Regions from separate parts of the Sivoneniella epilithica UHCC 1019 genome, predicted to be linked through region 1. Evidence: riboswitches for the same ligand, from Rfam matches in the RefSeq annotation. Region 1 holds a riboswitch; the other holds the start of a gene.
What was found. A riboswitch is a leader RNA that binds a small molecule or an ion and turns the genes downstream of it on or off. The one in region 1 is predicted to bind cyclic di-AMP.

Region 1 (3,121 bases):
GGGCGTTGGCTTCTTTGGGGTTTTTACTCAGGCTCAAACCCTATCAAAGGCAGCAAATGAGGTGATCCAGGTTTTAGGACATCGGGTTTTGTTTGCCTCCTATTCTGAGTTGGCACGCGATCGCCCTGAACGGTTGCGTCCTGTTTTACGGCGATCGCGCCTCGCCTTGAACAGCATTAATTTGTTAGCTTGTTTATTTTTTATCTTCTTGGGTAAACCTTTAATCAATTTTTTATATGACAGTCGCTATGCCGATGCGGGCTGGATGCTGCAAATTTTGGCAGTGGGGGCAATGGTGACTGTTCTGGGCTACACCTATATGGATGTGTTAATGGCTCAGGGTCGAACATATTTCATGACAATGCTACTAGGCATCCAAGTTGGCATTCAACTGATGACGGTTTTTGGTGGCTACTATTTTGGCGGCGAATTTGGCGCGATCGTGGGAATCGCGGCAGTGGGTTGGTTTTTATATCCCATTCAGGCATTCGTCTTTGCCCGCTTGCATCTTTGGCAACCAGAGATTGATTTGCCGATTCTTGGCATTGCTTCTGTTATGGCAGCATTGGTGCTGATGCAAGTGATTTGATAAATTTTTCGCTTTCCTGGGCGATCGCCAACCCCGATCGCCCCACAATTAGCTCCTTTACCAACCGGATTTGCTCGACTTGTAATCGCTTCTATTTGAGAAGCGTTGGGATGTAGTTCACTTCCCGCAGGGTGGGCAAATTAATTGCACATCGCGTTATATCTTAATCTTTAGCGATCGCCTACGGAAAAGATGGAATTCCTAGCACTGGGCAGGGAAAGTCCCGTTCAAACTGCCTGACTAGCGGGTGATTAGAAGATTTGCATCCTAAAACTAAAACAGTTGCAGATTCCGCTTGAACCACTTGGCGAAGCTCGTCTGCTAAACTGCCAAACCGCAGATGGGTTTTGAGCGAACCCCGCCACTCATTGGCTAAATGACGCGCTTGCCACAAAATATGATCTGCCTGTTCAAACTGGTGCATTTGCCAATCAAAAGCACTGCACCTATCATCTTGAACCAATGGCAATTCAGCCACTAAGCTAGTCCTTGCTTTATAGATAGGTTGAACCTGAATCGATTCCCCGCAGTCATGCAGGGGCAATGAGTACACCGGATTCTCTGCTGGATCGGGGCGATCGAGTGGATCTAAATAGCAGACGCGATCGCGCCCCGCAGCGTTTCTATCCACCACATAAATGACCTGAACCATTACCGCCTTTTGAGTGGCTAGACGAGTTTGGTGAGCAATCCATAAGGTTAGATCCAGCGCAATTTGACTAGAGGGAGAAGCATCATAACCCACCAGAAGATTAATTTCATTGGAATTTAATAGCGTGTCGTCTGTTCCTGGATGCGGAACCAAAACCATTTGCCTTGCCATTTCAGGACAGCCCAGCGCATTTTCAAGTCGCGCCAGCATTGGAAGAATTTTCACAGTTTTTATCCTCTCACGGTCATTGTGTTTAACGAGAGGTGGGTCACAGCGACAAACAGGTTAAGGCTTCATACTTTGATCAAAATCAAGCATGACAATCCCATACACATACTTGTCAGGAGACACCAATGACCACGACTAGAGAAGCCTTAGCATTGGGCGCTCCTTCCATTGCCGACGGAGTTAGCTGACGGGCTAAGACTGGAAGGTGTCTCTCTTAACAAATCGTAAGATTCGCCCCAAATAAACCGGTTCCTCCGCTCTGATATTTGCACTGGTTCAGCATGATCAAAATCTGCTGTAACGCGGCACTCAGATTAGGCTACCCACTAGATTGACAGGTGAAGTTGATTGAAGATGCTGCTTGCCTGGTAACGTTTAGGAACCATTCCGCTAATTTATGGGAACTTGCTCTATAAAACTGCTACCTTCAAAACAAATCAGCCTTACGATGGATCGAATCCGTAATAATAGAGATACTCCGCTAATATAGCTTGCTGATTTTAAAACAGCTATGTTCCGTTGGAAGGGTTACATTAACCATAAACTATGCAAAACATACGATACAACGATCAATTTCTTGCACAGGGTTGGATATTTTGGGCGTGACTTCCCTTACCGCTTCAGGGCTTGACTTGAGCCAATTGTTTCCGTTTCACCTAGACGAGTTTCAGGAACGGGCGATCGCAGCCTTGGAAGCAGGGCGATCGGTAGTAGTGTGTGCGCCGACGGGTTCCGGCAAAACGCTGATTGGAGAATATGCCATATATCGGGCGATCGCCCGTGGACGGCGAGTTTTTTACACCACGCCCCTCAAAGCCTTATCCAATCAAAAGCTGCGAGATTTTCGCGAAATGTTTGGGTTTGATCAAGTGGGATTGCTCACTGGCGATATTTCCATCAACCGCGACGCGCCTGTGGTGGTGATGACGACTGAGATTTTTCGGAACATGCTCTACGGCACGCCTATTGGAGAAGTCGGCACCTCACTCACGAATGTGGAAGCGGTGGTGCTGGATGAATGCCATTATATGAACGATCGCCAGCGGGGCACCGTTTGGGAAGAATCCATTATCTATTGCCCTCCCGAAATCCAACTCGTTGCTCTCTCTGCCACGGTTGCCAACAGCGATCAACTGACCGATTGGATTCATCAGGTGCATGGACCCACCGAGTTAATCTATTCCGATTTTCGTCCTGTGCCCCTCAGTTTCCACTTTTGTAATCCTAAAGGCTTGTTCCCCCTACTGGACGATAGCCAAAAGCGGATCAATCCCCGGCTGAAGCCCAAGGGCGGCAAAATGGCAGGTCGGATGGGTGGCAGCCAGCGATCGCCCAAACAAGACAGCCCTTCTTTGCCCTATGTGGTGAGCCAATTGCAACAGCGGGATATGTTGCCTGCAATTTATTTCATCTTCAGTCGGCGAAACTGCGACCAGGCGATCGATCAAGTGCGTAACTTTTCGCTGGTCAATCCCGATGAAGCTGCGCGGCTAAAACAACAAATCGATGATTTTTTGGAACGCAACCCTGAAGCCGGACGAGCCGGACAAGTTGAGCCGCTCTATCACGGGATTGCTGCCCACCATGCAGGGGTGTTGCCTGCCTGGAAAGGCTTGGTCGAAGAACTATTTCAGCAAGGGTTGATTAAGGTG
Region 2 (3,121 bases), on a different contig from region 1:
AGCCAGAATTTCCTTGCCCACAAATCCGGCATTCACAATATATTCCTTCAGCAGGGGCACCATTGCCACCACCAGGGGAATGTTGGGCACCACGCTAGACAATAAGCCGACCGCAAACAAAAGAACAATAGATCCCAGCGCTACATTTTTGCCTAATAGAAACGCCAGGGCGATCGAGCCACTGCTGACAACGCCAGTTTTTTGTAAGCCGCCAATCAAAACAAAAATACTCATAAAAAACAGCAGCGTACTCCAATCCACATCCCGCAAAATGTTGTTGATGGAGTCGATTTTGCTCTGGTGAGCAAGCATTAGACAAAGCGCTGCACCCAACAGCGCCACCGTTGCTGGAGAGACAGGTATGGGCAGACTTTCCCCAATCACAAAGAAAACCAGCACCAGCAGCACAATCATCGATCCGATTAGCAGCATTCGCGGATGATTGATTTCGGGACGAGGCAGGTTATCCAGGCTAGCAAGCTCAGTCCGCCAGATTTTTTTGAACAAAAACGGCAATGTTGCCACGACGACGACGACCGCGATCGCGCCCCCCAAACTCAACTTTTGCAAATAATCGGTAAAGCTCATATTGATTGAAGTGCCGACAATAAAGGTTGCCGGATCGCCGACCAAGGTAAGCAATCCTGCACTGTTTGCCACAAACACCATCAAAATCAGCAGCGGCACAAAATCAACGCCAATTTCTGCGGCGAGCGGCGGAATCAAGGGGGCTAGCAACATGACTGTAGTGGCATTTGGCAGCACCGCGCAAATCGGCGTAGTAATTGCCACAATGCCTAGCAGCAAGCGATTGCCTTTTCCTTTTGCCAGCAGCACCATTTGAGTTGCTAAATAGTCAAATACTTGGGTGGGTTGAAACGCCCGAACCATGACCATCACGCCAAAAAATAGACCGAGCGTAGTATGGCTTTTGGCGATATAGCCGATCGCTTCATCTAGGGTCAAAATATTCAAAAACACCAACAGCAATGCTCCCAACATCGCGGCGATCGTGAGATGCAGCCACTCCGTCATCACCAGTCCAATTACACAGCAAAAAATCATCAATGCTGCGATCGCTTGCCAGCTTTCCATAGCGCTTTTCCCTGGTTAAAATAAATTGTTAAACGTGTAATGATGGGCGCTCAATGGTCGATTCACACCGCGATCGCGACAAAACCGCTGCCAAATTGATTAGCAACACTTAGGCACCCCAGTATCACAAGCAGGTACAAAAAACTGAGCAGTACGGGCAAGAGACACTGGCAAGCCAAAACATTTTGTAAAAATGCTGACTGTTCAGTCCTCTCTCAATGCTGACGGAGTTAGCTGACGGACTAGGGCTGAGAGATGCCCTCTAGGAAAAGTTCTAAGCTTGAGCAATGAATTGAATAGATATTTCTATTCATCTCAATTCAAAACTCAAAATTCAAAACTTTTCATCAGTTCGCCCCAAAAAGTGGTTCCTCCGCTTTGCTCTGCCAATCACACCCATCGACAAAAGCAAATTAAGCTGGCTTCAGTTGTTGAAAGAAATTTAACACACTTCTTTAAGAGTGTATCCCACCTTTGTGATGAGTATAAGTGCTTAGGTTTGTTTTTCTGAACCAGCGCTAAACCTTGAGCAATTGACCTCTACCGCAGGAGACGTATGGACAGCGCCAAGAAAGCCCAAATTCAAGCCTACGCTTAAGCCATCGCCGCTCTATGGTACGAAGAAACTGACCCGGAACAAGTCAAAACATTAGCAGGAATTGAAGTGGCGGTGCGAGAGCATAGGCTTGAGCATGTGAGTCCAGAAATTGGTAATTTTTTATTGCAACAAGTAGTAGCACGACAAGCGGACGCAAACGCGCCATCGGCAGCATCATTGGACAATTGAGTGTGAGTGAGAAACAAGCTCAAAAACTGGATGTCAAAGCCTACACCCAATGGAGTCCCTATCTGGAAAAGTGTTGCTTGTTGTTGAGTGCGAATGAGTCCTATAAGCGGGCGGCTGAAGATATTCAAGTCTTGACCAGGGTGGCGATTTCTCACAGCACCCAGCAGCGGTTAGTGCATCGTCAAACCTTTGATTGACCGCAGGTGGTACAACCCGTTGAAGAGATGAGTGTGGATGGAGGCAAAGTGCGACTGCGAACCCCGCAAGGAGAGCCGAGTGAATGGCGAGATTACAAAGCTGTGAATCTGCACCAATGCTGTTTGAGTGCGTTTTTCCAGGAGAATTCAAGCTTAACGGTCAAACAGGTTGGGCAACCCATGAAGCTAGCAGGAGCGCAATGGAAAAAGGACAATGTTCCGCAGGTGCTTCTCCAGCGTACTGCTTACCTCAATGGGCAATTCTCAAAATAAGTCTTGCAAGACTGGGATACTCTCGGGGATTTAGCGTGAGAGGGATTGGGAAAATCGTACATCGCGTCACTGTGTTCGATTAACCTCGGTTCTTAATCATCATGACTTCTACAATTTTCGTAGCAGTTTCATCTGCAATTTCTAAAGCTTGATAAAGCTGATTGAGAAACTGCTGTTCTTGCTCTGTCACGACACCATCTGACAGGATTAGATCGGTTGCGACGGCAAAGGCTGATTCTCTTAGTTCAAAGGGGAGTGAGTCTTTGGCTCCTATAAACAGAGCTTCTGCCCCGTCACGTCTGAGAATACCAAACAATTTATCAAACATTCGTCTCATCACATCTGCCGGAAAACTTTTGTACATTTGCATTCGATTAAGGCTGGTAATCAGTCCGTTGAGTTCTTCGTCAGATAGGTAACCATCTGACGCGATCGCAGCTAGCATCAATGAGCCAAAAGCTTCGGCTGGGCTGAGCGATTCTTGAGTTTTGTTCTGAACGTTGAAGATTTTGTCAAAAAGTCCCATAGTTTTTTCAGAAGTTTGAAAGTAAGTGGATTGAAAATTAACAAGAATGCAAGCAGTTTTTGTGCAAGCAATTCACATAACAGCAGAATTTGAAAGCTAAGTTTAGATTTCCCAGATTCCCGAATTTATTCACGATGATTTCTATTTTTAGTTATCTATATTTTTTTAGGAGGGCTGAGGATCTGAATCTAAAGTTACGATCGCAATCGGCATGTACAATAACCAGGAATCCTTTCACGCGAT

Region 2: linked by a shared signal. The riboswitch ahead of AB3R30_RS24280 (ArsB/NhaD family transporter) and the one ahead of AB3R30_RS10110 (universal stress protein) in region 1 are both predicted to bind cyclic di-AMP.

The regions. Positions count from the first base shown of each region.
Region 1 covers NZ_JBFPDP010000012.1:128,364-131,484, reverse strand. Annotated here, with positions in the region: gene AB3R30_RS10115 (oligosaccharide flippase family protein) at 1-589, shown strand, start outside; gene AB3R30_RS10110 (universal stress protein) at 771-1,466, opposite strand; cyclic di-AMP (ydaO/yuaA leader) riboswitch at 1,624-1,761, opposite strand; gene AB3R30_RS10105 (DEAD/DEAH box helicase) at 2,072-3,121, shown strand, end outside.
Region 2 covers NZ_JBFPDP010000065.1:15,984-19,104, reverse strand. Annotated here, with positions in the region: gene AB3R30_RS24280 (ArsB/NhaD family transporter) at 1-1,095, opposite strand, end outside; cyclic di-AMP (ydaO/yuaA leader) riboswitch at 1,301-1,525, opposite strand; partial or broken gene AB3R30_RS24275 (hypothetical protein) at 1,697-2,352, shown strand; gene AB3R30_RS24270 (tellurite resistance TerB family protein) at 2,432-2,878, opposite strand.